Regions from separate parts of the Methylobacterium fujisawaense genome, predicted to be linked through region 1. Evidence: predicted binding sites of a transcription regulator. Region 1 holds the regulator's gene; each other region holds the start of a gene.
The links. The regulator PhoB, encoded in region 1, activates phosphate uptake and scavenging genes when phosphate is short. The targets are predictions, from matches to a motif close to TGTCATNNANCTGTCAT.
Positions count from the first base shown of each region.

Region 2: a site for PhoB is predicted at 2,538-2,554, ahead of ABC766_RS21005 (UDP-2,3-diacylglucosamine diphosphatase). Genes of this name have one in related genera too.
Region 3: a site for PhoB is predicted at 5,869-5,885, ahead of ppk2 (polyphosphate kinase 2). Genes of this name have one in related genera too.
Region 4: a site for PhoB is predicted at 6,682-6,698, ahead of pstS (phosphate ABC transporter substrate-binding protein PstS). Genes of this name have one in related genera too.

Region 1 covers NZ_CP155000.1:5,924,981-5,932,596, forward strand. The annotation lists gene pstC (phosphate ABC transporter permease subunit PstC) at 1-929, shown strand, start outside; gene pstA (phosphate ABC transporter permease PstA) at 942-1,832, shown strand; gene pstB (phosphate ABC transporter ATP-binding protein PstB) at 1,853-2,668, shown strand; gene phoU (phosphate signaling complex protein PhoU) at 2,787-3,506, shown strand; gene phoB (phosphate regulon transcriptional regulator PhoB) at 3,695-4,390, shown strand; gene ABC766_RS28125 (protein-disulfide reductase DsbD family protein) at 4,570-6,741, opposite strand; gene ABC766_RS28130 (aminopeptidase P family protein) at 6,830-7,616, opposite strand, start outside.
Region 2 covers NZ_CP155000.1:4,417,661-4,425,276, reverse strand. The annotation lists gene ABC766_RS21015 (D-2-hydroxyacid dehydrogenase) at 1-774, opposite strand, end outside; gene ABC766_RS21010 (aminotransferase class V-fold PLP-dependent enzyme) at 878-2,086, opposite strand; gene ABC766_RS21005 (UDP-2,3-diacylglucosamine diphosphatase) at 2,624-3,421, shown strand; gene ABC766_RS21000 (glycosyltransferase family 1 protein) at 3,432-4,478, shown strand; gene ABC766_RS20995 (ribonuclease HII) at 4,622-5,221, shown strand; gene ABC766_RS20990 (methyl-accepting chemotaxis protein) at 5,238-7,283, opposite strand.
Region 3 covers NZ_CP155000.1:3,050,812-3,058,427, forward strand. The annotation lists gene ABC766_RS14525 (pirin family protein) at 1-873, shown strand, start outside; gene ABC766_RS14530 (hypothetical protein) at 1,042-1,566, shown strand; gene ABC766_RS14535 (hypothetical protein) at 1,598-2,101, shown strand; gene ABC766_RS14540 (MucR family transcriptional regulator) at 2,243-2,686, opposite strand; gene ABC766_RS14545 (helix-turn-helix domain-containing protein) at 2,808-3,764, shown strand; gene ABC766_RS14550 (hypothetical protein) at 3,772-3,999, opposite strand; gene ABC766_RS14555 (hypothetical protein) at 4,523-4,771, opposite strand; gene ppk2 (polyphosphate kinase 2) at 4,852-5,769, opposite strand; gene ABC766_RS14565 (hypothetical protein) at 5,924-6,199, shown strand; gene ABC766_RS14570 (hypothetical protein) at 6,259-7,119, shown strand; gene ABC766_RS14575 (cupin domain-containing protein) at 7,235-7,616, opposite strand, start outside.
Region 4 covers NZ_CP155000.1:5,214,142-5,221,757, forward strand. The annotation lists gene ABC766_RS24720 (hypothetical protein) at 75-542, opposite strand; gene ABC766_RS24725 (hypothetical protein) at 727-1,620, shown strand; gene ABC766_RS24730 (AAA family ATPase) at 1,634-4,051, shown strand; gene ABC766_RS24735 (hypothetical protein) at 4,168-4,353, shown strand; gene ABC766_RS24740 (hypothetical protein) at 4,469-4,744, opposite strand; partial or broken gene ABC766_RS24745 (IS6 family transposase) at 5,167-5,334, opposite strand; gene pstS (phosphate ABC transporter substrate-binding protein PstS) at 5,540-6,574, opposite strand; gene ABC766_RS24755 (methyl-accepting chemotaxis protein) at 7,279-7,616, shown strand, end outside.

The sequences.
Region 1 (7,616 bases):
CGGCGCGGAAGGCGCCGAGCCGGAGCCTCGACACCCTGTTCCGGACCTCCTCGTATGCCGCAGCGCTGCTGGTGCTGCTCGTCCTCGCCGGCATCCTGGGCTCGATCCTCTACGGCGGTTGGCCCGCCTTCCGCGAATTCGGCTTCGGATTCCTGACCTCCAGCGCCTGGAACGTCGGGACCGAGCAGTACGGCGCGCTGGTGGCGGTGATCGGGACCGTCGCCTCTGCCTTCCTGGCGCTCCTGATCGGCGTCCCCGTCTCCCTCGGGATTGCGGTCTACCTCACCCAGCTCTGCCCGGGCTGGGCCCGCAAGCCGGTCGCCATGACGATCGAGCTGCTCGCCGCCGTGCCCAGCATCATCTACGGCATGTGGGGCCTGTTCGTGTTCGCGCCGCTCTTCGCGCGCTACATCCAGATCCCGGTCTCGAACCTCGTCGAGGGCATGCCGATCGTCGGCACGCTGTTCTACGCCCGGGTGCCCTCGGGCGTCGGCGTCTTCACCGCCGGGATCATCCTGGCGATCATGATCGTGCCGTTCATCGCCTCGATCGCCCGCGACATGCTCGACCAGATCCCGACCGTGCTGCGCGAGAGCGCCTACGGCATCGGCTGCACCACCTGGGAGGTGGTGCGCCACGTGCTGGTGCCGCAGGCCTCGGTCTCGATCATCGGGGCGATCATGCTCGGCCTCGGCCGGGCGCTGGGCGAGACGATGGCGGTGACCTTCGTGGTCGGCAACGCCAACCGCCTCTCGGCCTCGATCTTCGATCCGAGCTCGACCATCGCGTCGCGCATCGCCAACGAGTTCAACGAAGCCGACGGCCTCCAGCTCAACGCCCTGATGGCTCTGGGCTGCATCCTGTTCGTGATCACCTTCGTGGTTCTCATCATCGCCCGGCTGCTGACGCGCCGCGTCCAGGCCGCCTGAGGAGCACGCGCGATGGACGCCTCCCCTACGATGACCGCGACGCCCCGGCGCCGCTCCGGCCGGGTCCGTCAGGGCCGGCGCATCGCCGACCGCACGCTGCGGGTTGCCTGCACCGGGGCGACGCTGGTGGGCGCCCTGGTCCTGGGCTCGATCCTGGTGATGCTGATCGTCCAGGGCGTGCGCGGCTTCACGCCGACCCTGTTCACCAACCCGACGCCGGGCCCCGGATCCGAGGGCGGCGGCATCGCCAACGCCATTCTGGGCAGCCTCGTCCTGACCGGGATCGGCATCGTGATCGCGACACCGGTCGGCGTCATGGCCGGGACCTTCCTGGCCGAGTACGGGCGCGGCTCGAAGCTCGCGGCCCTGATCCGCTTCCTCAACGACATCCTGCTCTCGGCGCCGTCGATCCTGATCGGCCTGTTCGTCTACACCCTGATGGTGCGGCCGATGGGCACCTATTCGGGCTGGGCCGGCGGCGTCGCGCTCGCGATCATCGCGGTGCCGGTGATCGTCCGCACCACCGAGGACATGCTGCGGCTCGTCCCCGGAACCCTGCGGGAGGCCGGCGCGGCGCTCGGGGCGCCGCCCTCGACGGTGATCATCAACGTCACGTGGCGGGCGGCCTCGGCCGGCATCGTCACCGGGATCATCCTGGCCCTGGCGCGCATCGCCGGCGAGACGGCGCCATTGCTGTTCACCGCGCTCAACAACAATTCCTGGTTCTCGGCCAACCTGATGGGCGGCGTCGCGAACCTGCCGGTGATGATCTACCAGTTCGCCCTGTCGCCCTACCCGAACTGGCAGGGCCTCGCCTGGGCCGGCGCGCTTCTGATCACCGCCACCATCCTGGTGCTGTCGATCATTGCCCGCCTTGTGATCAAGCCGCAGACCTCGCGCTGAGACCCTTCGAGGACACGACGATGAACGCCGCCTCCGCGATCCCCACGGTCGAGCTGAACCGCAACCGCGCCGACGAGGGCGGTCCCGTGCGGATCGCCGTGAAGCGCCTGAACTTCTACTACGGCAGCTTCCACGGGTTGAAGGACGTCAACCTCGACTTCCACGACCGGCAGGTCACGGCGCTGATCGGGCCGTCGGGCTGCGGCAAGTCCACCCTGCTGCGCTGCTTCAACCGGATCTACAGCCTCTATCCGGAGCAGCGGGCCGAGGGCGAGATCCTCCTGGACGGGGAGAACATCCTCAGCCCCTCCATCGACCTGAACGAGCTGCGCTCGCGCATCGGCATGGTGTTCCAGAAGCCGACGCCGTTCCCGATGTCGATCTATGACAACGTCGCCTTCGGCCTGCGCCTCTACGAGAAGCTGCCGAAATCCGAACTCGACGGCCGGATCGAGGCCTCCCTGCGCAAGGCCGCCCTCTGGGACGAGGTGAAGGACAAGCTCAAGCAGCAGGGTACGGGCCTGTCGGGCGGCCAGCAGCAACGCCTGTGCATCGCCCGCACGGTGGCGCAGCGCCCGGAGGTGATCCTGTTCGACGAACCGACCTCGGCCCTCGACCCGATCTCCACCGGCCGCATCGAGGAGCTGATCGAGCAGTTGCGCGACGAGTTCACCATCGTGATCGTCACCCACAACATGCAGCAGGCGGCGCGCATCTCGCAGTTCACCGCCTTCATGTATCTGGGCCAGCTGATCGAGTTCGGTCCGACCAACCGGATGTTCATGAACCCGACGGAACGCCGCACCCAGGACTACATCACCGGCCGGTTCGGCTAGTCTGCCTGGACGCTCCGGTCTCGGGGAAGGCCGTCCGGTCGCCGCATCCGCGGAGGGCCGGCGGGTCCCCGAGGGCCTCCGCGGAGCGCCGCCCCCGGGACCCATCGAAGGATTCGCCATGCCCGGCCATATCGTCACCTCCTACGACACCGACCTGGAGAACCTGCGTCGCTCGATCTCGGAGATGGGCGGCGTGGCCGAGAAGATGACCGCGGAGGCGACGGACGCCCTCGTGCGCCGGGACGACACGCTCGCCCAGGCGGTGATCGTCGCCGACAAGCGCCTCGACGCCCTGCAGCGGGACATCGAGGAGCGCGCCGTGCTGTTGATCGCCCGGCGTCAGCCCCTGGCGATCGATCTGCGTGAGACGATCTCGGCGATCCGCGTCTCCGGCGACCTCGAGCGGATCGGCGACCTCGCCAAGAACGTCGCCAAGCGGGTGGTGGCGATCTCCGATCAGGCGCCGGCCCAGAAGATCGTTCTCGGTGTGCGCCACATGAGCGACCTCGCGGAGGGCCAGCTCAAGGACGTTCTCGACGCCTATGCGAGCCGCGACGTCCAGGCAGCCCACGATGTCTGGGAGCGGGACGGCGAGATCGACGCCCTGTACAATTCGCTGTTCCGCGAGCTCCTGACCTACATGATGGAGGATCCGCGCAACATCTCGTTCTGCACGCATCTTCTGTTCTGCGCCAAGAACGTCGAGCGGATCGGCGACCACACCACCAACATCGCCGAGACGATCCACTATCTCGCCACGGGCGAGGCCCTGGCGGGCGATCGGCCGAAGAACGATGCGTCGAACTATGCGACCGTGGACGGGGTGCCGGCTCCGTAAGCGGGCCGCCCCCGGTCCAGGCGTCGGCCTGCGCGCGCTCCTGTGGGGCGCCGCCGGAGAATCGGAGCGTGCGGGTTGAGGCTGAGCGGCGCCTCCTGCACCCTCCGCCTGCCCGCCGGCTCCAAGGAGAGTCGGCGCGCCTGCAGGCCGTATGGCGCCGCTTCGTGAACGGATCTTCGAACGTGAGCATGCAAGTCCTGATCGTCGAGGACGAGGAGGCGCTGACCACGCTGCTGCGCTACAATCTGGAAGCCGAGGGCTTTCTGGTGGATTCCGCGGCTCGCGGCGACGACGCGGAGCTGCTCCTGGCGGAGCGGATCCCCGATCTCGTCCTGCTCGACTGGATGCTGCCCGGCCTGTCGGGCATCGAGCTGTGCCGGCGGATCCGGGCGCGCCGGGAGACCGAGCGGCTGCCCGTGATCATGCTCACCGCCCGGGGCGAGGAGGGCGACCGGATCCGCGGTCTCGGGACGGGCGCCGACGACTACATCGTCAAGCCGTTCTCCGTCCCGGAACTGCTCGCCCGGATCCGCGCGCTGCTCCGCCGGGCCAAGCCCGCCCACGTCTCGGACCGGCTGGCGGCGGGCGACCTCGAACTCGACCGCACCGGCCATCGCGTCCGCCGCGGCGGCGAGGAGCTGCATCTCGGCCCCACAGAGTTCCGTCTGCTGGAATTCCTGATGCTGGCGCCGGGCCGGGTCTTCTCCCGCGAGCAGCTCCTCGACGGGGTCTGGGGACACGACGTCTACATCGACGAGCGCACGGTCGACGTCCATGTCGGGCGGCTGCGCAAGGCACTGAACGGCCCGCGCCAAGCCGACCCGATCCGCACGGTCCGCGGCTCGGGCTACGCCTTCGACGAGACGTTCTCGCTCGAGGCCTGAGGCGGCCCCGCGCGCCATCGGAGAGAAAAACGGTCCGACGCGCCGTCATCACGAGCGCAGCGAAGTGACCCAGGGCATCGGGACGCCTGCGAGCGTGGCGCTTCTGGATTGCTTCGCTTCGCTCGCAAAGACGGCGGGCCGCGCGTCGATGCCCAGAGGCCTGAGACCCTAAAACTGTCTCAGCGGGTCAGCGCCGCGCTCCGGCCGGACGCGACCGGCACGGCGTCGAGCGCCGCCAGAACCGTCCCCTCGGTGAGGATCTGCGGAAGCACCTGAGGCGCTCCGGTTCCGGTATAGAGGAGGTAGAGCGGCACGCCGCTGCGCCCGTGCTTCTCCAGCAGACGGGTGATCTCGGGATTCTGGTTGGTCCAGTCGCCCTTCATGTAGGTCACGCCGCGCTCGGCCATCGCGGCCCGCACGGCCTTGGTGTTGAGCGAGGTCGCCTCGTTCACCGCGCAGGTGATGCACCACGCGGCGGTCATGTCCACGAAGACGGGGCGGTGCGCGTCCACCAGGGCGTCGAGACGCGCCTGAGTGAAGGGCTCGACCCCGTCGGCGGCGGCCTGCGCCGACGGCGCGGCGCGGTCACGCGGAAGGGTCACGGCGAGGGCCGCCACGGCGACCAGCGCGAGGGCCGCAGCGACCCGCGCGACCCGGCCCGCCCCGGGCGCGGCGGCGCGGCCGTGTTCCCAGGCCCAGGCGGCGAAGCCCATCAGGACGAGGCCGATCAGCGCCGCCAGCAGCCCACGCGGATCGACCTGCTGCGCCAGAACCCAGATCAGCCAGGCCACAGTGGCGTAGACCGGGAAGGCCAGGACCTGCTTGAGGGTCTCCATCCAGGCGCCCGGCCGCGGCAGCGCCCGCAGGGCCGGCGGCCAGAGGGTCAGCACCAGGAAGGGCAGGGCGAGGCCGAGGCCGAGGCTCGCGAAGACGGCGAGCGCGACACCGGCACTCTGCGTCAGCGCGAAGCCTACCGCCGAGCCCATGAACGGCGCCGTGCAGGGGGTCGCCACCAGGGTCGCCAGCACGCCCGTGAAGAACGAGCCGCTCAGGCCGGCACGCCGGGTCAGGCCGTCTCCGAGGCCGGCGAGCCGGCCGCCGACATGGACCACTCCGGACAGGCTCAGGCCCATCGCGAACAGCAGATAGGCGAGGGCTGCGACCATGGCGGGCGATTGCAGCTGGAAGCCCCAGCCGATCGCGGCCCCGCCACCCTTCAGGGCGATCAGCAGGGATGCGAGGCCGAGGAAGCTCGCCAGCACGCCGGCCGTGTAGGCGAGGCCGTGCAGCCGCAGCCGCGCCGGGCCCTCGCCGGCATGCCGCACGAGGCTCAGCACCTTGATGGACAGCACCGGGAAGACGCAGGGCATCAGGTTGAGGATCAGGCCGCCCAGAAAGGCGAAGGCCGCGGCGGTCGCGAGGGTCAGCGCGTCGAACTCGGCGACGGCCGGCGGGGCTCCGGCCGGATTCGGCGCGCTCGACGCGGCCGCGACGGCAGGAAGCACCGGCTCGTCACCATACGCGAAGGCAAGGCGGCGGGTGCCGTCCGTGCCGACCTCGTCGATCGTCAGGACGCCGGGCAGGGCCGCGGGCACAGGATCGGTCGGGCTGCTGCGCGCGATGGTCAGATGCAGACCGGTCTCGTCGACGGTCATCACCTGCGCGGCGGCGTTGTCGATCGCCGTCTCGGCATAGGGGAAATAGGCGGCGTTCCGGATGGATTCCGGTTTCAGGCCGGTCGCGGCGAAATCGAGCTGCAGCGTGTCGCCCTGGCTCGACAGGCGCAGGGGCCAGAGCGCCGGCGCGGGCAGGGCAGCCCGGGCGCGCGCGAACAGCGCGGCGTTGGCCGGGTCCGGCTCGGCCTTGCCCACCGGCAGGGTGAGGGCGAGATCGGCCGAACCGGGGACGCACTCGGTCTCGCAGACGAGATAGGTCAGCTTCGCCTGGATCTGAACGGGATTGGCCGGGTCGAGGCTCGGCGGCGGCGTCACGGGCGCGAGGAGCGTGACCTCACCCTCGTAGCCGTAATTCATGAGGGTCGCGATCGGGATGCGCTCCGGCGCCGGCCACCGGATCGCGCTGGCGTTGAAGCCGGCCGGCAGGGTCCAGGTCACCTCTGGAGGCAGTCCGGAATCGCCCGGGTTGCGCCAGTAGACGTGCCAGCCGGGCTTGATCTGCATCCGCACCGCCAGCGTGAACGGCTGCGCGCCGGCGACCGCGGCGGGCTCGGCCACGAGGCTCGCCCGCACGAGGTCGGCTGGCGTGCGGAAGCCCTGCGGGACCCCTTGGGCTGCGGCGGCCGAGAGGCTCGCGGCGAAGGCCAGGATCAGAATGGCGAGGCGGCGGATCATGCTGTCCCTTCGCGCGCAGGGCGGGCGCGGTCGTTTCGATGGCGGTGGGTCTTACCACGGGCCGCGCCCGGGATCCCACGCCGATCGCTCAGTCCGCGAGCGGCACGGTCGCACGCTCCAGCCAGTCGCGCGTCCCGGCATCGACCCGGGGCGCCAGGGTCTCGCGCACCCGGGCGTGATAGGCATCGATCCAGGCGCGCTCCTCCGGTTCGAGCAGGTCCGGCTGGATCAGCCGCCGATCATAGGGGGCGAGCGTCAGGGTCTCGAAGCCCAACATCGGGCGCTCGCCGCCCGCGATCGTGCGGGGCTCGACCAGCACGAGGTTCTCGATCCGGATTCCGTAGGCGCCGCGGGCGTAATAGCCCGGTTCGTTCGACAGGATCATGCCGGGCTCCAGCGCCACCGTGCCGGTCTTGGCGATCCGCTGCGGTCCCTCGTGCACCGACAGGAAGGCGCCGACGCCGTGGCCGGTGCCGTGATCGAAGTCGAGTCCCGCCTGCCAGAGTGGCGCCCGGGCGAAGGCGTCGATCTGGGCGCCGGTCGTGCCGACAGGAAACACCGCCCGGGCAATCGCGACATGGCCCTTCAGCACCCGGGTGTAACGGTCGCGCATCTCGGCGCTCGGCGTGCCCACCGCGACCGTGCGGGTGATGTCGGTGGTGCCGTCCGGATACTGCGCACCGGAATCGATCAGGAACAACTCGCCGGTCCGGACCGTCCGGTCGGTGGCGCGGCTCACCCGGTAATGGACGATCGCGCCGTTCGGCCCGGATCCCGAGATCGTCGGGAACGAGACCTCGCGCAGATCGCCGCCCGCCGCGCGGAAATCCTCAAGGGCCTCGACGGCGGCGATCTCGGTGAGGCCCCCGGCCGCG
Region 2 (7,616 bases), 1.5 Mb from region 1:
CTGCGCCACCACGTCGAAGCCGGCGCCCGCGATGGTGCCGTCCTTGAGCGCTTCGAGCAGGGCCGCCTCGTCCACGAGCCCGCCGCGGGCCGTGTTGATGAGGATGGCGCTCTTCTTCATCTTCCTGAATTCGGCCGCGCCGATCATCCCCTTGGTCTCGGGGGTCAGCGGCACGTGCAGCGTGATCACGTCGGACTGCGTCAGGATCGTCTCGAAATCGACCAGCCCGTCCTGCGGGAACACGTCGTAGGCGATGACCGTCATGCCGAGCGCCTCGGCGCGCTTGGCGATCGACTTGCCGAGCGCCCCGTAGCCGACGATGCCCAGCGTCGAGCCGGCGATGTCGTAGATCGGGTAGTCGAAGTAGCAGAACTGCTTGGACTTCGCCCAGTCGCCCCGCTTCACCGAGTTCGCGTAGGGCACGATTGCCCGGCGCAGGGCGAACATCAGCCCGACCACGTGCTCCGGCACGGTGTTGAAGGCGTAGTTGCGGATGTTGACGACGGTGATGCCCTGCGCCTTGGCCGCGGCCTTGTCGACCACGTCGGTGCCGGTGGCGGCGACGGCGATCAGCTTCAGGTCGGGGAGCTGCTTCAGCGTCTCGGCCCGCATCGGGACCTTGTTGATCAGCGCGATCTCCGCCCCCTGGAGGCGGGAGACGATCTCTTCCGGCGTCCAGGTCGAGTCGTGCTCGACGTATTCGTGCGGGAAGTTGAACGGTCGGACCCTGGCATCGAGGGATTCACGATCCAGGAACACGATCTTCTTGGTCATAGGACCCCTCTCGTACGACGGGCAGTTTCCTCGATAGTCTTGTTCTTACTTGCGCGTCGGGGCGGGCCCGGCAACCCGGCCCCGCCCCGATCGCGTGCGCCGATTACGCCTTATGCAGCGGATTCTCGCGCAGATAGCTTGAGGCGGCGGCGACGCCCGAGCCCGGCGTGACCTTGATGCCGCAATCGATCATGGCCATCTCGGCGCCCGCGATGGCGCCCAGCAGCGAGAGCTCGTTCAGGTCGCCCAGGTGGCCGATGCGGAACACCTTGCCGGCGACTTTCGAGAGGCCGGCCCCGAGCGACAGGTTGTAGCGCTCGTAGGCGTGGATGATCACCTTGGCGGCGTCGGCGCCCTCCGGCACCACGATCGCCGTGACCGTGTCGGAGTTCCACTTCGGCTCCTTGGCGCAGGGCTTGAGGCCCCAGGCCGCCACGGCCTGACGGGTCGCCTCGGCGAGCACGTGATGGCGGTGGTAGACGTTCTCCAGCCCCTCCTCCTTCACGATCGCCAGGGCCTCGCGCAGGCCGTAGAGCAGCGGCAGGACGGGGGTGTAGGGGAAGTAGCCGGTGGCGTTGGCGGCCAGCTGGTCCTTCCAGGCGAAGTAGGCATGGCCGAGCCGGTCGTTGCGGCCGGTGCCGCCCTCGGCGATCTTGAGCGCCTTCGGGCTGATGCAGATCAGGCCGAGGCCGGCCGGCAGCATGAAGCCCTTCTGCGAGCCCGCGATGGCGCAGTCGACCTTCCAGTCGTCCATGTAGAACGGCAGCGAGCCGATCGACGAGATGCCGTCCACGAACAGCAGGGCCGGGTGGCCGGCGGCGTCGATCGCCTTGCGCACCGCGCCGATGTCGCTGGTGACGCCCGTGGCGGTCTCGTTGTGGACGACCATGACGGCCTTGATCTTATGATCCTTGTCGGCGCGCAGGGCCTCCTCGATCTTCTGCGGATCGGCGCCGGTGCCCCACTCCTCCTCCTGGACGACCACGTCGAGGCCGAGGCGCTGGGCCATGTCGACCCAGAGGTGGCTGAACTGGCCGTAGCGCGAGGTCAGCACCGTGTCGCCGCGGCAGAGGGTGTTGGACAGGGCCGATTCCCAGATGCCGGTGCCCGAGGACGGGAACAGGATGACCGTCCCGGCGGTCGAGCCGAACACCATCTTGGAGTCCTGGAGCAGCGGCTTCACCAGCTCGGGGAAGCTCGGCGAGCGGTGATCCTCCGACGGCACGTGCATGGCGCGCAGGACGCGCTCCGGGATGTTCGTGGGGCCGGGAATGAAGAGGTGGTTGCGACCGGGGCGCCGGGTTGCGGCCATGATGTTTCCTCCGAAAAATCCATTGTGCGCGGGCGTGAACCCGCGCCGGGTTGTCCAAGCGTCCTCAGGGAGTCGGTCCGGCGCCGTCGAAAGCGGCTCGCGCCGCGCCCCCTCGAACGCCATCCTCTGCCGTGATCGGGGGGCCTCCGCGGAGCGGCAGGCGGCCTCACGCCGCTCGCGTCGCGGCACGCCCCCGCGCGCCGGTCGCCTCCGAAATGCCGTCCCGTCCAACGGCCTCAGGGCCGTCCTCGCCGCCTTCCTGTCAAGGTCCGGCCGAACTCGTGCCGAGCCGCCGGTTCCTGGTATTATGAGCGGGCGAAGCTCGAAAGGAAAACCGGAAAAACTTCCAGAACTTGGCAAAAAAATTTTTTGTGCGGCGCAACGAAGCCGAGGTCCGGTTGAGATGCTTTGCGGCGCCGCAACGCGGACGGGTGGCCCCGCCGGGACTCCGCGTCATCAAACTGAGATGGGATCGCGCTCTGGATCCCGGCACCGTTCAGCCGCCGGGAGAGGGTTGCCGTGGCCGAGGTTGAGGAGATGCCGGTCCGCGTGCGGACGCTGTTCCTGTCCGACCTGCATCTCGGAACGCGCGGCTGCCAAGCCGGTCTGCTCCTGTCGTTCCTGAAGGATTACGACGCCGACACGATCTATCTCGTGGGCGACATCGTGGACGGGTGGCAGTTGCGCTCGGGCTGGTACTGGCCGCAGGAGCACAACGACGTGGTGCAGAAGCTCCTGCGCAAGGTCCGCAAGGGCGCGCGGATCGTCTACCTGCCCGGGAACCACGACGAGTTCCTGCGCGACTATGTGGGCACGAGCTTCGGCGGCATCGAGCTGGCCGAGACCGCGATCCACGAGGCGGCCGACGGCAAGCGCTACCTCGTGATCCACGGCGACCAGTTCGACATGGTCGTGCGGCACTCGCGCTGGCTCGCCCATCTCGGCGACGGCGCCTACACCCTGGCCCTGTCCCTCAACACCCTGATCAACAAGGTGCGGCGGCGCCTCGGCCTGTCCTACTGGTCGCTCTCCGCCTGGGCGAAGCTGCGCGTGAAGAACGCCGTGAGCTTCATCGGCCGCTTCGAGACGATCCTGGCCGAGGAGGCGCGCCGCCAGGGTGCCGACGGGGTGATCTGCGGCCACATCCACCATGCGGCGGACCGGCCGATCGGCGACCTGCGCTACCTCAACACCGGCGACTGGGTGGAATCCTGCACCGGTCTCGTGGAGCATTACGACGGCCGGCTCGAGGTTCTGCACTATCCGAGCCTCCTGCGGGCGCAAGCGGCCGAGGCCGTGCCGCAACCCCTGGCGGGCCGGCGCGCGGTGGCTTGAGGGCACTGCCGTGAAGCTTCTGATCGCCAGCGACGCGTGGCATCCCCAGGTGAACGGCGTCGTCCGCTCCCTGGAGCAGATGGTCCGCCGCGCCCCGGAACACGGCTTCGCGACGGCCCTGCTCTCCGTGGCGGATTTCCGGTCGCTGCCGCTCCCGGGCTATCCCGAGATCCGCCTCGCCTATGCCAGCCGGGAGCGGGTGGCGGCGCGCTGGACGGCGGAACGGCCGACCCACGTGCATATCGCCACGGAGGGGCCCGTGGGGTTGGCCGTGCGGCGCCATTGCCTGGCGCACAACCTGCCGTTCACGACGAGCTACCACACCCGCTTCCCGGAATATCTCGCGGCCCGCGCGCCGGTGCCGGAAGCGTGGTCCTACGCCTATCTGCGCCGGTTCCACGGCGCGGCGCGGGGAACGATGGTCAGCACCGCCTCGCTCCAGGGTGAACTGGCGGCGCGGGGATTCGGCCGGCTGATGCGCTGGACCCGGGGCGTAGACACGGAACGGTTCCGGCCCGCCGGACCGGGGACGCCCGTGCCGGCGGAACTCGCGGACCTGCCCGGGCCGCTGTTCCTCTATGTCGGGCGGCTGGCGGTGGAGAAGAACGTCGCCGCCTTCCTCGCCCTCGACTTGCCCGGCACCAAGGTCGTGGTGGGCGACGGGCCGGACCGCGCGCGGCTACAGGGTCTCGCGCCGGGGGCGCGCTTCCTCGGCACCCGCACCGGCGCGGACCTCGCGGCGGTCTACGCCGCCTGCGACGTCTTCGTGTTCCCGAGCCTCACCGACACGTTCGGTATCGTGCTCCTCGAGGCCCTGGCCAGCGGCCTTCCGGTGGCGGCCTTCCCGGTGCCGGGCCCCAACGACGTGGTCGGCGGCCGTCGCGTCGGGGTTCTCGATCAGGATCTCCGGGCTGCCGCGCTGGCGGCCCTGCGGCTGTCGCGGGCCGAGTGCCGGGCCGAGGCCCTGTGCTGCGGCTGGGACGTGAGCGCGCGGCAGTTCTTCGGCAATATCATCGAGGCGCATGGCGGCGCGCGCGGCACCCGGGACGCCGCCTGACCCGTGACGGCGCCCGCGCGGGATGGCAGGACGGCGCCATGCCGCCCGCCAAGCCGCCCGCCAAGCCGTCCGCCCCGCCCATCGCCAAATCGACTGTTAAGTCGGTCGGCAAGTCGGTCGCCGCCACGTCGCCGACCAAGCCGATGGCGGGCCGGCCGCCCTTCGATCCGAACCGGGCCGCAGCCTACCCGGCGGTGATCGGCTGCGACGAGGTCGGTCGCGGCGCGCTCTGTGGGCCGGTCGTGGTGGCCGCGGTCTGGTTCGATCCGGCGGCGATCCCCGCCGACCTGCTGGGCGCCCTCGACGACAGCAAGCGCGTCCCGGAGCCGGCCCGGGAACGTCTGGCCCCCATGATCCACGCCCATGCCCGGGTCGCGGTGGCGGCGGGCTCCCGGGCGCTGATCGACCAGATCAACATCCGCGGCGCAACCCTCGACGCGATGGCGCGGGCGGTCGCCCGGCTCGGCCTCGCCGCGCCCGTGCTGGTCGACGGGCGCGACGCCCTGCCGGGCCTTCCGGGTCGCGCCGTGGTCGGCGGCGACCGGCTGGTGCCGCAGATCGCCGCCGCGTCGATCGTCGCCAAGGTGTTCCGCGACCGGCTGATGCGGCGCCTGGCTCAGCGCCATCCCGGCTACGGCTGGGAGCGCAACGTCGGCTACGGCACGGCCGTCCACCGCGCCGGCCTGACGCAACTCGGCCGCAGCCCGCATCACCGGCTCAGCTTCACCCGGGCCTTCGACTGATCCCGGCCCCCAGGGGTCACGCAGCCCGGACGCCGGCCAGGAAGCGACCGACCTCGACGGCGAGCTGCTCCGACTGACGCGTGAGCGCGGTCGCGGCCGTCAGGACGTGGTCGGCCGCGCGCCCCGTCTGGTCGGCTGCCTGCGCAACCCCGGCGATGGTGCCGGTCACCTCCTGCGTCCCCGTAGTGACCTGCGTGATGTTGCGGACAATCTCCTGCGTGGCCACCCCCTGCTGCTCCACCGCCGCCGCGATCGCGGCGGCCACCGCACTGATCTCCCCGATCCGGCCGGTGATCGTCCCGATCGCCTCCACCGCCTGACCGGTGACGGTCTGGATGTCGCCGATCTGCCGCCCGATCTCCTCGGTGGCGCGGCCTGTCTGGGCTGCGAGGTCCTTCACCTCGGTGGCGACCACCGCGAAGCCCCGCCCCGCCTCGCCGGCCCGCGCCGCCTCGATGGTGGCGTTGAGCGCCAGCAGATTCGTCTGTGCGGCGATGCCGGCGATCAGCTCGACCACCGCGTCGACCCGGGCGGCCGCCGTGTTGAGCGCGGCCACCAGCACGGCGGTCCGGTCGGCCTCGCCGACGGCGGCCCGCGCCAGTTCGGACGAGCCCTGGACCTGGCGCGCAATCTCTTGGACGGAGGTGCCGAGTTCCTCCACGGCGGCGGCCACGGTTCTGACGCCGGTGGACGCCTCCTCGGCGGCGGCGGCCACGGTATCGGACTGGCTGGCGGTCTGCTGGGCGGTCGTGGTCATCTGCCAGGCCGTGGTCTGCAATTCGGCCGCGGCGGCGGAGACCTGACCGACGATGCCGGCCACCGCCGACTCGAAACCCTGCGCCATCGTGAGCGTCATGCTCCGACGCTGCGCCTCCGCGGCCCGCGCCGCCTCGGCCGCCTCGGCCTCCAGGGCGCGGGTGCGGACGAGGTTGTCCCGGAAGACCTGCACGGCCGCCGCCATCGCGCCGATCTCGTCCCGCCGCTCGCGGGCCGGGATCGGCACGTCGGCGTCTCCTCCCGCGAGCGCCTGCATGGCCTGGGTCATGGCCCGCAACGGCCGGAGCACCCAACGGAACACGATGACGATACCGCCGACCGCCAGCAGGACCGCTGCGGTCAGGAACAGCACGGCCCCGAAAAGCGCACGCTGCGACTCGGCGGCGAGGAGCTGGGCCCGTTCGATCATCGCGTCGAGACCCGCGTGGGCCAGATCGAGAAGCGCCCTCCCGTCGGCGATGTCGCGCGCGCGCAACGCATCGGCCTCGATGCCGGGCGCCTTGCCCCGGCTGAGCGCGTCCGTGATCGCGACGCGCCGCCGCGCCGACTCGCCCTCGAAGTTGCTGGCCTGCGCCTTCTGGAAGGCGGCACGCAGGGCGACCGGGACGTCTTCCGTGAACAGGTCGACGACTTTACCCCAGTCCGCCATCAGGCGTCCCCGCTCCTCGGCCGCCGCGATGATCTCCTCCTGCGACCAAGCCGCCTTGGCGGCCACCGAGGTTTCCATACGGCGCCAGGAATTGCCGAGTGCGACCCGCGTCGCCCAGCTGGCACGCTTGATGTCGAGGGCCTGCGCGACCGCCGTGTCCCGGCGCGGGATGGCCGCGTCCACCGCGGCGTTGGTTGCCGCGAAGGCGTTGAGGAGGCTCGTGACGGCTGTGTCGAAGGTCTGTCTGAACGCCGCATCGCGGCGTTCCCTCGGGAGCGCGACGACCGCGTCGATCTGTGGCCTCAGCGCCGCCAAGGTCGCCTGCGCGCTCCGAAGCGGCTCCAGCGTCGCCTGGACCGACGGCACGGCGAGGTCGCGCACAAGGATCCAGAATTCCGTCTCCGCGTCCATCAGGGCCTGCCGCTCGGACAGCTGATCCGCCCTGTCGGCCACCGAGATCGGACCCTCGACGGCCAGGACCTTCTGAACGATGCCCCGCGCCATGCGGGTCGCGATCACCGACCGGAGCAGCGTGCGGCTGACCCGCGTGAGCGTGACGACGCGCTGCCCCTCTCGCGCGTGCTCCACAGCGCTCAGGAGCGTGTCTGTACGCACGGCAAGCAGCATTACTCCCATACTCAGCAATACCAATCCGATAATCGATCCTATTGAAAATCTGAAATATCGAGACAAAGCGTAAGTCCTTCTCAATAATAACCCATAAAACGACTTCATAAATGACAAAAGATCTTTGCTGTCAACCTCGAATTCAAGACTCAATCGAAATATGTATTCTGACAATTAAGATTAAACCTAGAGTCAACAAGCCGAGTATTCGCGCAATCGAAGTCCCGATTGACGCGACGAGTGCGGTACGTCGCCATTTCCAGCGGAATTGGAGATGGATGATCGATAAGCTGCTGCACCGACGGCGGATTCATTTGGCCCGGCAGGCGCTCCGCTCATACG
Region 3 (7,616 bases), 2.9 Mb from region 1:
CTGATCGTGCCCCGCTCGCGCGATCTCGGCTCCTTCGCGGTGCGGCGGGCGCTGCCCTCCACCGAGTGCCGGATGGTCGGCCCCTTCATCTTCTTCGATCAGATGGGCCCCTCCGAGTTCCTGCTCGGGCAGGGCATGGACGTGCGGCCGCATCCGCATATCGGCCTCTCCACCGTCACCTACCTGTTCGACGGCGAGATCATGCACCGCGACAGCCTCGGCACGGAGTTGCCGATCCGGCCGGGCGAGCTGAACTGGATGACCGCGGGCCGCGGAATCACCCATTCGGAGCGCACGGCCCCGACGCTGCGGCAGACCGGCTCCCGGCTGTTCGGCATCCAGAGCTGGGTCGCCCTCACCGACCGGGACGAGGAGAACGCCCCCACCTTCGAGCATTACGACGCCGCCGCGCTGCCGGTCCTCACCGGCGAAGGCAAGACCGTCCGGCTGATCGCAGGCGAGGCCTTCGGCGCACGCTCGCCGGTGCGCACCTCGAGCCCGATGGTCTACGCCGACGTGGCGCTCGAGGCCGGGGCCGTCCTGCCCCTCGATCCGACCTACGACGAGCGGGCGATCTACACGGTGGCGGGCGCCATCGAGATCGCCGGCGACGGCTTCGGGCCCGGCCAGCTGCTGGTGTTCCGGCCCGGCGACCGCATCAGCGTGCGCGCCCTGGAGGGGGCCCGGATCATGGTGCTGGGCGGCGAGCCGATGGATGGTCCACGCCACTTGTGGTGGAACTTCGTCTCCTCCCGCCCCGAGCGGATCGCGCAGGCCAAGGAGGATTGGCGCCAGGGCCGATTCGACACGGTGCCGAACGACGCCGAATTCATCCCCTTGCCGGAGGATCCGCAGCCCGTCCGCTACCCCTGAGCCGACAGCCCGATCCGGCGGTCCGGCGTGCAGCGACAGGCGATCATGGTCGCTCGAACGCAACCCTAGCGCGAGTATTAAGGAGTTGTTAACCATTTTCCATCGGTGTGGGACGGACACCGATGCCTCATCGGAGGCTTGCGCTGCACCCTGCCGGCAGGACGCATGATGGAACAGACGAAGCACCCCAAGGCCGAGACGCTGACCCCGATCGAAGCCGCCGCGCGCGACGTCCGCGAGCCGACGACCCGGATCCGGACCGGTAACCTGGTCCTTCTCGCCGCGGACGAGCGCGCCACCGCGCAGGGCCGGAACCCGAACCCGTCGCCGGTGGAGCGGTGGCCGGACCTGCTGGAGCGGGTGCAGGGCGCGGCCCGGTACATCCGGGACGTCGAAGACCGGGCGCAGGAGCAGGAGACGCACGTCCAGGATCTCCTGCGGCAGGTGCGGGCCGACATGGATGCGGCCCGCGCCCAGGTGCAGGCGGCCGAGCGGGAGACCCACGAGGTCCATGCGCAGGCGATCAAACTGATCCAGGCCGCCGAGGACCGGGCCGCGGCCGCCGAAGAGCGGGCTGCAGCGGCGGAACTCATGCTCCAACGCATCGCCGAGACGATCGACGCGGAGTTCGTGACGCAGGCGGGCCCACAGGACGCCCGGACCCGGGCCTCCGCCACCCGGGCGGCCTCGTGACCCGCGCGGGCCCGGCCGGATCGCGGCGGCGATGAACGCGGCCTTCTGGGCAGAGCTCGACGCACGCATCGCGCGCGCGGAGCCGGCCCCGGCGACCGCCGACGGCAATCCGGCGGTCGCCGGGCCGCACCCGGTGGCGGCCTCCGGAGCGGGTCCCGAGACGCCGTCCGAGCCACCGTCGCGGCCGGATGCGGACTGGAGCCAGGTTCTGGACACGCTGTCGGCCGCGAGCATCGCGGCCCAGGAGCAGGATCAGCGCCTGCGCCAGCGATCCGCCACCTGCGAGACCCTGTCTGCGGAGTTGCAGGCGGCCCGGCAGGAAATCGAGGCGCTGCGGGCGCATCTGCAGGAGGTGCAGACCCAGGCGGCATCGCGCGTCCGCGAGGTCGAGGCGCTGGCCGACGGGCGGGTCCGGGACGCCGACGAGCGCGCCGAGGCCGCGATCGTGCGGGCGGAGTCGGCCGAGGACTGGCTCAAGCGTATCGAACAGGCCAGCCGGGATCTGCTGCCGGACGGCCGGCATGCGGCCGCCTGAAGCGCGGGACGCCGGGCCTTTCGGAAACGCCGGTCTCCCGGTGGGTCATCGGCCCCGGGAAGACCGCCCGTTGCCCGGTCAGGAGAAGCCCCTCGGCGGAATCCGACGTGGGTCGGCCTCAGCTTGGCGAAATCCGTCTGCTCAGGCGGCCCGGTCGCGGGGCACGCCCTGGGCGATCGCACGCGCCAGCGCGGCCCGGCGTTCGGCATATTCCCGGGCGACCATCGGATAGTCGCCCGGCAGGCCGAAGCGCGCGCGATAGCTCTGCGGGTCCAGCCCATGCGCCGTCAGATGGCGCTTGAGGGTCTTGTAGACGCGCCCGTCGATGAAGCTCATGATGCCGTCGGGCCGGACCGAGCCGCGGACCTGTGCCGCGCTCGGCTTGTCGAGCCGCACCTGCAGATCCGGGGCCGCCGTCACCGGCCCGCTCCCGGGATACGCCAGGGCGCTGATCGCGCTGTGGCACTGCGCAATCAGGGCCGGCAGTTCGCTCACGGGGACCCGGTTATTCGACACGTAGGCAACGACGAGCCCAGCAACCAGCTCGATATTGGATTGGGGGCTCATCGGAGTCGATGGGGACACGGGGCGGCCTCCTGAATGGGATGAAAACCTTCATAGGTTGGTCCGTCCCATTGCGCTTGCCTGGAAGCGTGCTACCGTTTTCCTGAGCGCGCACGCGGGCGCCCGAATACAAGAAGTTGCAATGAGGACTTTGTTCTCGACGGCGGATTACGCGCCAGAAGACAGTTTCCGCTTCTGGCGTGAGACGATCTTCGATCGCATTGTGCCTGTCGAACTTACGCCCACCGCCGCTCACGGATTCGCCGGCTCCCTGGAGGCCGCCGAGGTCGGACCTCTGCTCATCACCCGGGTGACGCAGAGTGCCGTCACGACCGTCGCGACCCCGGACACGATCCGGCGGCACGGCAAATACGAGACGCTGAACGTCGCGATCACGCTGAAGGGCCGCGTGTTCAGCGCGCAGGACGATCGCACGGCGATCCAAAATCCCGGCGACATCGTCGTGATGGATCGGCGGCCAGCCGTCATGGGTTCGGATGGCGACACGCAGACGCTGTTCATCGAGATGCCGCGCGCGTGCCTGGAACGGGCGCTCGGCTCGACGCGCCGCTTCACGGCCCTGACGATCGGGGCCGACCAGGTCGGCACGTCGATGGTCACGACCTTCTTCCAGGAGCTCGCCCGCACCGCCGGTCAGATGAGCCCGGACATGGCGAACCGCATGGCCTCGATCGGCGTCGATCTGGTGGTCGCCAGCATCGCGGAGCGCCTCGCCCACGAGCCCCCGAGGAACATCCAGGGGATCCTCATCTTTCAGCGCGCCTTGGCCCATATCGAGGCCAATCTGGGCGACGTGAATCTCGACCCCGCCCAGCTCGCGGCGGCGGTCGGCGTGTCGCTGCGCCACCTGCAGACGCTGTTCCGCGAGCAGGACCGCAACATCGCAGACTGGATCTGGCGGCGGCGTCTGGAGAGCGCCGCACAGCGGCTCACGGATCCCGGCTTCAGCCACCTGTCCGTGGGCGAGCTGGCCTATAGCTGCGGCTTCAGTACCCAGAGCCACTTCAGCCGACGCTTCAAGGAGAGCTACGGACTCTCACCGAGCGATTACCGGAGGGCGCCCGGGATCGCGGGCTGACGGCCGGCTATTGGGGACGGGCCCCCGCGGAGTTCGCCCGGATCCATCCCGGCGCGAGGATGTCGCCGTCCTCCGTGATGATCCACGGGCTGGCATCCTCGGCGTCGATCGCCGCGACCGCGGCGGCCAGGGCGGCCCGCAGCGTCGGGAAGCTGCGCGAGTCGGCGACCCGGGCGGGCGCGTAGCCCGGCCAGAGAGTCAGTTCGGCGGGTCTGTCGAGGTCGGTCGGCATCATGGCGTAGGCGGGTCTGGAGGGGCACGCCGCCGATGCCGCGGACGTGCAGGGGAAGCGAGCGGAGCGCGGGAGGCCTCCGGGGCCGCCCGCCGAGCGGAACGCGACGCGCGTTCAGGCGGCTTTCGGCTTCGGCCGGGGAACACGCACCTCGACGGTTTGTCCGGTCAGCGGATTCAAGATCAGCATGGCAGCACGTCTCCGGTGGAACTGCCCGTAGAACGCCGGCCGATCGCATCCGGATCGGGGCGGTCGGTGCAAGTTTGCCGATTGGGTAAACCAATCGTTCACCGTGGCGGCGGGCCGTCCATCCGCCCCGTGATCGCCCCAGGATAGATCCGGGTCGCCGCGCCGATGGAAGGCCGCGCGCATACCGCTTTAGGAGGAGGTCCGACCCGGGCGCAGATCGGGCGCAGATCGCGCGCAAGCGGGCCGACCGGGCGCCGCCGCGACGCGACCGCGCCGGCGGTGCGACGGGCCCCGCCATCCCGAGTGCGGCAGTCACGGGCCGAACGGCCCGGTTCGATCAGACCCGTTCGGGCTCCGCCAGCAGGATGGCGGCGCGGATCGCCGCCCGGCGCAGTCCGGTATCGGCCCAGGGCTGATCGATCAGCGTCCGGGCGAAGGGATGCGAGGCCACCGCCACCGCAGGGTCGATGCGGAAGCCGTCCCCGAACGCCACCGAGCCGGGCGTGGGATCGGCCAGATACGCGTCCACGACGGCCGAGACGTCGTCATCGACGATGTCGAGGGTCGTGAACAGGTCGAGGGTCATCGGGCGCTTCGCCATGGCGGCGCTATAGCGGCGTCTGCACGACAGGATCACGACTCCCGCCCCGGGCCGCGGCGCCCCGTTCAGTACGCGTCCGGCACGTACATCTCGGCGGGGACCGGACCGCGCACGTAATCCGCATGCCGCAGGCGGGCCGGCAGGTGGACCGGCGGGTGCTCCACGCTGCCGTACGGGATCTGGCCGAGCAGATGGCTGATGCAGTTCAGGCGGGCCCGGCGCTTGTCCACCGCCTCGACCACCCGCCAGGGCGCCTCGGGGATGTGGGTGCGCGCCAGCATGTCCTCCTTCGCCCGCGTGTAATCCTCCCAGCGCCGACGCGACTCGACGTCCATCGGCGACAGCTTCCACTGCTTGAGCGGATCGCGGATCCGCATCTGGAAGCGGAATTCCTGTTCCGCGTCGGTGATCGAGAACCAGTATTTGAGGAGGACGATGCCGGAGCGCACCAGCATCCGCTCGAATTCGGGCACCGAGCGGAAGAACTCCTCGACCTCCGCCTCGGTGCAGAAGCCCATCACCCGCTCGACCCCGGCGCGGTTGTACCAGGACCGGTCGAACAGCACGATCTCCCCGCCGGCCGGCAGGTGAGAGACGTAGCGCTGGAAGTACCATTGCGTCCGCTCGCGCTCGCTCGGGGCCGGCAGGGCGGCCACGCGGCAGACGCGGGGGTTGAGGCGCTGGGTGATCCGCTTGATCACGCCGCCCTTGCCGGCCGAATCGCGGCCCTCGAAGAGGACGACGACACGCAGCTTCCGATCCTGCACCCAGTCCTGGAGGCGGACCAGTTCGTGCTGCAGGCGCAGCAGTTCGCGGAAATAGACCTTGCGGTCCAGGCGCTCGGGCTGTGCGCCGTCGGCGGCGAGCCGATCGAGGCGCTCCTCCTCGAGCCCGAGTTCCACCTCCTCATCGTAGCTGTCGGCAAGGTCGCGCCGGATCGCCTCCAGGGCGGCATCCAGGGCAGCACTGTCGTCGAGCCTCATCGCGGGTCCCCCTGCGTGTCGGACGGCCGAGCTAGAGCAGCCTTCCGTGACAGGCCTGAGAAGCGATCGGTCCGCGGGCGGACGATCCGGTATCGCCCCCGTGATCGTTCCGTCATACGCTTCGGCCACGGAGCACCGCGACCGGAGACGCGTCATGGCTGGAGAAGCGACGAAGCCCCCGCCGGGGCGGGCGCCGGGCGATCTGGATCCGGCGCGGGCCGAAGGCGAGAAGGTCGGCGCCCGGATCGACGCGGCGTTCGAGAAGCTCGCCAGGAAGCTGCGCGCCCGCGCCGACAAGGCCCACGGCAAGCTCGATGCGGCGACGCCGGCCGAGAAGCGCGCGGTCCTGCTCCGCCGCTACGAACTCTACGCGGATGCGGCGGCCTATCTCGAAGAACGGCTGGTGCAACGCGGGGAGCGGTCCACGTGATCTGCACCGACCCGGCCCGGCGCGTCGCCGCCGGCCGCAGCTGACGGCGAGGCCCGACCATGTTCGACGCGACCAAGATGCTCGCCGATGCCCTCGGCGAGCACCTCGCCGTCACCTACCAGCGGACCTTCGGCAGCCGGGAGCCGCGCTATGCCGAGATCATCGAGGCCTCGGCGCGCCTGACGATCGAGCGGATCGTCGGGAGCGATGCCCTCTACCATGACGGCGATCATACGGCCCTCGTCACCCTGGTCGCCCAGGACATCCTGCGCGGCCGCTTCCTGCACGAGGGTGTCACGCCGGAGGACTGGCTGCACATGATCCTGGCCGCCCTCTACCACGACATCGGTTACGTGCGCGGCGTCTGCGCGGGCGACCGGGCCCAGGCCTTCGTCATCGACGCGCGGGGCGGGACCGTGTGCCTGCCCCGCGGGGCCTCCGATGCGGCGCTGGCGCCGTATCACGTCGAGCGCTCGAAACTCGCTGTCCAGGAGCGCTTCGGCACGCACGATCTCGTCGATGCGGGCCGGGTCATCCGGGCGATCGAGCTGACCCGCTTCCCGGTGCCGGAAGACGACGCGCATCGCGAGACCGGGACCGAGGCGGGCCTGTTGCGGGCGGCCGACCTGATCGGGCAGCTCGGCGACCCGCTTTATCCGCGCAAGTTGAATGCGCTGTTTCACGAATTCGCCGAGATCGGCGTCAACGCGGAACTCGGCTACGACAGCCCGGCCGACCTTGCCGAGCGCTATCCGTCCTTCTTCTGGGGCAAGATCGAGCCCGTGATCGGGGATGCGATCCGCTTCCTCGACCTCACGGTCGAGGGCCGGGGCTGGGTCGCCAACCTCTACGCCCATGTCTTCGCCATCGAACACGACCGCCGCCGCATGGGCCCGCATCCCGGATCGGGGCCCGTCTGAGGCCGGCGAAGCGTCCGGCGGGAAGACGCGGTGGGCCGGCCGGGCGAGGCCGCTGTCGCACTCGACGCGGCCGCCGGGGCGCGGCGTCCGGCCTATCGCCGCGGGCGCCGGTCGCTCACGGATGCCTGTGGATCGGATCGACCCAGTAGACGGTCTCGGGCGTCTCGGCGGCCTCGACATCGGGCAGGTTGACCACCACCGCCTCGTTGTCGGAGCGCACCAGCACGCAATGCAGGGGCTCGTCGGTCGAGGCGTTGATCTCCTGGTGCGGCACGAAGGGCGGCACGAAGATGAAGTCGCCGGGGCCGGCCTCGGCCACGTATTCGAGCTTGTCGCCCCAGCGCATCCGGGCCCGGCCGGAGACCACGTAGATCACGCTCTCCAGCTCGCCGTGATGGTGCACGCCGGTCTTGGCGTCGGGCTGGATCGCCACCGTGCCGGCCCAGATCTTCTGGGCGCCGACCCGGGCGGCGTTGACGGCCGCCTGCCGGAACATG
Region 4 (7,616 bases), 710 kb from region 1:
GGGAATGCGCGCGTTCGCGAGGATGCAGATCCTGGCGTTACGGTCGGGGCGAAGGCCCCGACCGTCCGGCTCCGCTAGCCATCGATCTCATCCAGATCGAGGGTGCGATCGAAGGCGTGCGACGCGATCTCGATCGTCAGGCACTCGGGACTCGCCACCAGCGTGGCCACGGTCTGTCCGGCGATCAGGCAGACTGCGCCGACGTGGACGATCGGCACCTCGCCCGTCGCATCGAGCCAGATCGCGGGCCTCATGCTGAGCGATCCGCTGATCGATCCCTGCTGCACGGCTTGGAGCGCGTCGCGGTCCTGGACCTGCACGCCGACCGCGAAGGTGAAGGGCACGCCACTTTGGGGGGTGATTTCCAGGACGCGGGTGGCCGTCTGGTCCGGTGGGACGCCGGGCTCCAGCAGCGCGTTGGAACGCGCGATCATCGCGCGCAGCATGCTGCGCTGCTGGACTGGCGAGAGACGGTCGCAGAGCCAGGTGAGGATGTCGGCCGGGGCGAACTGCGGTGGGGGGTTCTCGGCGGGATCGGGCATGGGCTGCTTTCTGGCTGGGAGGCGAGAGAAGGAAGGATCACATATTAGCACTGCATTAGATTTATGTGATCGGTCCAAGCGGCCTCGATGTCCCGGCGCTCGGACAACGCCGAGGCCGGTACCAGACCGCTCGCCTATAATTTACTGCTGTGCTAACTTCTGCGTCAACCCAGCGCCCGATGCCATGGTTACCGACCCGCCTCAGCTCACTCTTCTGACCGAAGCCCGCGCCCGGAAGGTGCCCTGGCTCCAGGTTGCCGATGCCTTGCTCAGCCTGGAGGCACAGAGCCTCGGCGGTTCGGACGGGCGCCCCTGGGTCCAGATCGCCGCCGATCGCTCAGGCTACACCACGAACCAGATCCGGCGCATGACCCGCGTCGCGCAGTTCGTCCGACGTCTGGTCGCCGAGGGACAGCTCAAGGATGCCGAGATCCTGTCCAGCATGCGGTTTTCGCATCTGGAGACAGCCATGCGCATCCATAATTTCGAGCCCGAGACCGCGCTCAAGGTGTTTCGGCGCGAATGGATCCGACCAAGCTATCCGGATTTGCTCGCGACCTATCAGCGCCTTCGTGAGAACGCGCCCAGAAGCTACGCGCCGATGGTGGCGGGCAAGCGCGCCGCGCGCCGCTTCCAAGAGACGACCCTGGAGCTACTTCAGACGACGCCGTTCTTTGAATTCGAAATCGGTCGGAGCATCGGCCGGATGAGCCATCCATCGCGGTATGCCAATCCGGATTTCCTGATGGTCACGCGCCACCAAGGTCGGATCCAGCGCGTCGACGGCATCGATTGCTATGCCCTCGCCGGTCCCTCGCAGCGCGAGCTGGTGATGAGGCGCGTCCTGCAGGTCGCTACCGAGGCGACCTTCTTCACACAGTTCTGGGCTGTGTTTCCCGATCCGGAGCATGCGGATTTCTTCTACCGCGAAGCTCAGACCCTGAGCCTCTGGAACGTCGGCGTCATCGTCGTGAACGTGGGTGAGCATAGGATTGCCGACCATAAGCCTCCGACGGGGGCATCGGTGCTGGACCGGACGGGTCTCTGGTTCAAGCATGCACCGCTGCAGATGCCTTGAAGTCGACGCGCCGATGATCATCAAAGGCAAATCGCGCGGGTCGGCTCGCGAACTCGTCGCTCACCTGCGCCGGCTCGACACGAACGAGCACATGGAGGTCGTGCAGATCCGTGGGACGGTCGCGGACGACCTTCCTGGCGCCCTTGCCGAGCTCGCAGCCGTGGCTGCCGGGACGCGCTGCAAGCGCCCGCTCTATCACGCGGCTCTCAACACCCGGATCGAGGAACATCTGACACGGGATCAGTGGCTCCTCGCCGTCGACGAACTCGAAACGCGGCTCGGGTTGAGCGGGCAGCCGCGCACGGTGGTGATGCACGTGAAGGGAGGCCGCGCGCACGTCCACTGCGTCTGGTCACGCATCGATACCGCGCGGATGTGCGCGATCCCGGACAGCCACAACTATCGGATCCACGAGGAGGCCGCACGGGCGCTGGAGCGGCAATTCGGACACGAGGTTGTGCAGGGCGCCTTCACGGATCGCGATGGCGTACCGCGGCCAGCTCGGACGCCGCGCACGTGGGAGCTGCAGCAAGCCGCGCGCACCGATACGGACCTGGAGGCGTTGAGCGCTCAGGTCACCGCCCTCTGGAATACCGCTGACACGGGCAATGCCTTCGTGGCTGCCCTTCACGAGGCCGGTATCGTCCTGGCCCTGGGGAACCGCCGCCAGTTTGTCATCGTCGATGCATCCGGTGCGGTCCACAGTTTGGCCCGCCGCATCGCGGGCGCCGATACCGCGCGCGTCCGCGAACGCCTTCGAGATCTCGACCTCGATGCCGTGCCGACCGTGGCGGTGGCGCGGGCCGGCCAGCTAGAGCGGCAATTCGCGCCCTCTGTTCAGGGGACTGCCGAGGAATCCGACCTCATCACTGCCGCTCGGGATCCTCGCCCGGCCTTCGACCAGCTGCTCAAAACGCGGTCGTTCGCCACCGAGAACGAGATCCGGCACGCACTGGCCGAGCAGCTGCCGCACGGCGTCGACACAGCGCTCCAGCGATTGCTGGCGGCGCCCGACATCGTGGCTCTGCATGAGCCGGAGACGCGCTCGGTGGTCGGTTACACCACACTCGGCATCCGTGCCGAGGAGCAGGGGCTCGTGACCCGTGCCGTGCGCCTGAGCCGCCGATCCGGGGCTGCCGTGCCTGAAACCCACATCGCTGACGCCATCACGCGACACGGGCTCGACGAGGAGCAGGCTGCAGCAGTCCGACATGCCCTGTCGGGGCACCGGCTGGTGTTGATCGAAGGGCGGGCGGGGACCGGCAAATCGGCCGTCCTGTCCGCCATCCGAGCGGCGGTGGAAGCCCAGGGCGGATCCGTCATCGGCTTGGCACCGACCAACGCTGTCGCCGACGATATGCGAGCCTCGGGATTTGAACGGGCGGCGACCGTGCATTCGCTGCTCTGGTATCGCGCTCACGCGCCGGAGCACGCCAACGCCCAGATCCCACGGGGCGCCCTCATTGCCGTCGACGAGGCTGCGATGCTCGATGTGCAGCGCTATCGCGAGCTGCTGGAGGCCGCGGAGGCATCGAAAGCCACGCTGTGCCTCGTCGGCGACGACCATCAGCTTCCGGCGATCGAGCGCGGCGGATTGTTCACCGACCTAGTGCGGGCTGTGGGAAGCGTCGAATTGCAGACCGTCCGTCGCCAGACGCGGCACTGGGCTCGCGCCGCCGCCCGGGCGCTCTCGGAAGGCCGGTTTCGCGATGCGCTGGAGGCCTACGCCGAACGCGGGCTGATTCACTGGTCAGCGGGGTTGGAACAGGCGCGCGCAGCCCTCGTCGCCCGCTATACCCAGGACACGGTCGACGCCCGCGGGCGTCGGTTCGTGTTCTGCTACACGAACCAAGAGGTGAAGCGTCTGAACGATGCGCTGCAGGCCGTCGAAGTGGTGCGCGGGCGGGTTGGCTCTCTGCAGACCTTCGAGACGGAGCAGGGCACCGTGCGCCTTGGAACGGGCGACCGCTTGAGCTTTCGCGGTACGGATAAGCGCCGCGGTATCCTCAACGGGGCATTGGCCACCGTCGAACACATCGAGGCCGATATGATCTCGGTTCTGACCGATGCGGGCCGCCGGGTCACATTCGACGCGCGGGAGTTTTCGCAATTCGACCTTGGCTATGCCGGCACGATCTATCGCGGGCAGGGTAAAACCTTGGATGAAACGTATGTATTGCACACTAGCCATTGGCGAGATGCCAGCACATACGTGGCTCTTACGCGATCACGTGCCGAAACACATCTCTTCGTTGCTCGGAGCGAGGCTAAGAGCTTCAAGGAGCTAACCGGTCAAGTCAGTCGGCAATCGCATCGTGGATCTAGCCTTAAGTTTTTTACGGCTGAAGAGCTGGATCGTATCAAGCAAAACGAAAATTTGATAACCAAAGAAAGCGCTCGCGAGCGCGCATACATTCAGGCACAAGAATAACAATTGGCTATAGCCTGTTGGTGTCTCCGCCCATCATTCATCCAGCGTTGATAGATCCGCTGTGCTGACAAAGATGGATCACGGCCAGAGGGAACCGGCCCGGGACGGCGAGGGATGTGAACCAGCCTCTCGACAGCATGGCTGCCGTGCTCAAAGGCCCGGGTGGCTACCGCGTACTGCCCCGACTGGAGCCCATGGCCGGTTATCTGGATGTTCCCCGGGAGCCTACGTTCATCGGCCTGGTGGTCGACATGGAGACCGCCAGCACGAACTTTGCCGTCGATGACGTGCGTGGTCCGTAACCATTCGCGTAAGGGCAGCTTATGGAGCTTGCGCGCAATTCAGGTGTAGGCCGATCGCATACTCCGATGAGCGACGCGTTTAATGCAACCCCAAGGTTATAAATCGAGAGATCGGTTAGTCGCTGCCGTTGTCAGGAACATCGCTACGGTGGGCCAGCCGATCCTCAAGGTGGTTCGCGGCATCTGCGTACAATTCAAAGCGGCGTAGCTGGATCGCGCGCTTCGTCTTGTTTTGCGTCATATCAATTTTACCTTTAGCGTGTTCAGCCTTGGCACGGAGCTTCTTGGCGAGCTTCTGGAACACATCATCAATCTTGCCTGAGACTTTATCGGTCTCTTGCTCTAGCGCGCTCGCATGATCGTCGTCGGTCTTTTTCGCACTCTTACTCATGGTTTTGATCCTACATTCACGGTGCAGTACGAGATGCATACCGCCGTGACGCTCGGATGTCGCCTGGCGGACTTATCGAATACGAGGATCGCAGAAGCCCACGCCCGCGACACCGCGGCGTACCCCTTACTCGTTCTAGGGCTTTGACGGACTGGGTTGCGCATCGCAACATAGGTTGTCCTCCCAAGGGACACCCATCGGCCCAGCCCTTCTATGCCCCCCAATCTCACGGGCTGGGTCGGTGGGGCCTTGTATCGCGCGGCACCATTCTTGGAACCATGCGGTGCACAACGGATTGATGCAGCGCAGCGCGATACGCATGCGTGCTGCGCCCTTCTTGGGCGTTTCCTCCCTAGACTTCGGGCCGCTCTTTCCGGAGCGGCCTTTTTTGTCATTCACAGCGGTTAGGTTTCGTCCTGGCCCACCTCAAGACCGCGTTTCAGGAACAGCTCCTTGATGTCGCGATAGCTGAGCGGGTAGCGTAGGTACCAGGACACGGCCTGGACGATCAGCGCCGCTTCGAAGTGCTAACCCCTAGAGTCGGCCTTGGCGCGCTGCTTCAGCTTGGTGGCGATAGCTTGAACGGTCATGGGCCGGCTCCGACGCGAAGGCGACAAGCTCGGCGGGTATGGCTGATGACCCATGAACATAGGCCCATTCGCGTTTGCGACAGGCGCCCTGAGTGCACGGGTACTGATCAGTAACAGTTATTATCAGCCCAGCTTCCGGGCTAGATCTTGAGAGCTCATGGGGCGATCCATTACTCAAAACCGAGATCGCCCCAAGCCTCAAACTTTAGAACACTGGCTTACCGTCCTTGCTCTTCACGTCCTTCCACTCCTGGTGGATCAGCTCGACGACGTTGTCGGGCAGCGGCACGTAGTCGAGGTCGGAGGCAAGCTTATCGCCGTTCTTGTAGGCCCAATCGAAGAACTTGAGCGTATCCGCGGCCTTGGCCGAGTCGGCGGGTTCCTTGTGGACCAGGATGAAGGTCGCGGCGGTGATCGGCCACGCGTCGTCGCCCGGCTGGTTGGTCAGCGAGATGCCGAAGCCCGGGGCTGACTTCCAGTCGGCGCTTCCGGCCGCAGCCTGGAAGGCCTTGTCGTCGGGCTGGGGGTACTTGCCGGCCTTGTTCTGCAGCAGGGCATAGGAGAGCTTGTTCTGCTTGGCGTAGGCTGACTCGACGTAGCCGATGGCGTTCGGCACCTGCTTCACGGTGGCAGTCACGCCCTCGTTGCCCTTGCCGCCCTGGCCCACCGGCCAGGAGATCGTCGTCGCCGCGCCGTATTCCTTCTTCCAGGGCTCGGAGACCTGCGACAGGTAGGTGGTGAAGATGTTGGTCGTGCCCGAGGCGTCCGAGCGGTAGACCGGGGTGATGTTCGTCTCGGGCAGCTTGAGCCCGTCGTTGAGCTTGGTGATCCGCGGATCGGTCCACTTCATGATCTTGCCGGCGTAGATGTCGGCGAGCACATCACCGGTGAGCTTGAGCTTGCCCGGCTCGACGCCGGGGATGTTCACCACTGGGACGACGCCGCCCATCACGGTCGGGAACTGGACGAGGCCGTCCTTGGCGAGCTGCTCGCCCTTCAACGGCGCGTCGGTAGCGCCGAAATCGACCGTCTTGGCCTGGATCTGCTTGATCCCGCCGCCGGAGCCGATCGACTGGTAGTTCAGGCCCGAGCCCGTCTCCTTCCGGTAGGCCTCGGCCCACTTCGAGTAGACCGGGAACGGGAAGGTAGCACCGGCACCCGTGATGTCGGCGGCGAGCGCCGCAGACGCCATCTGAGCCGTCGCGAGGCCGATAGCCAGTAGGTATGACAAGGACTTCATGCGTCTCTCCTTACCATCACCGGCCACGTGACCGGCTGTCGGTTTGAACCTCAGGCGTTCGGGATACGATCTCTACGCCGCGGGGGCAGGAGATAGAGCCTGATCAAATGACAGGTTGATGATACAGGCGAGGCGTTACGCAGGCGCCGTCGGCGGCGCGTCGAGAAGCGGTCGTCGAGCAACCTGGCTTGGCTCGATAATACGTCGTGGAGAAAAGCTATTAAAATAGCGGCGCACTCCCTGATGAGTGCGCCGCAAGTGGGTTCGTGGTCTCTGGAACGAACTGACGCTTCCGTACACGGATGATCACGACGGGTCTGTTGCCGACGAGCAACAGACGGCTGCAGCGCGATTAAGACAGTTTGATGAATACGTACGTTTTTAAATAGAGAAACTTGCTGCAATCAGGATCGTGGCCCACCTTACCGACCAACGAAAAGGTGGCCCGTCACCGAGGCGCCTGAGTCGCGTTGAGAAACACCCTTGGGGTGCAGCTCACAGTTTGGAGCAAGACCCGCAGCCTGTCGACAGGGTTTGAATGTATCGTTGAGCCGCACCTTATTCGGATCGAAATTTCAGAGCACGCATTGTGGATCTCATCGTAACGAAAGTTGCGCAAGAATAAAGTCGGCTACCTTTAACCCCTCCGCAAGTCCGAATGCGATAGAAGGTCTTACTCAACCGTTCCTGGACCCTGTCTTTCTATGCGTATGACCCTTGGGCGCAAGCTCGCCACCGTCATCGGTGTTTTGGCCATCGTCGCCATCGGCATCTCCGCCTTCGCGATCGAGCAGGGACGCGAGGCCCAGCGCCGCGGCGACGAGATAGACGCCATCTGGAGCGCCGGACTGCAGGCGCGCAGCCTCGCTCAGGCGATCGAGCACGCCGTCGTGCAGGCGACAGCCCTCTACACCGCCGATGATACCAACGAGGCCAAAGGCCGATTGGCCTCGCTTCAGGCCGCCCTCACCGAGGTCGAGCACGCGCGTACCCCCTTCTTCGCGGCATTGGACGCGCAGCTCTCGCCCGAGCGCAAACGCAA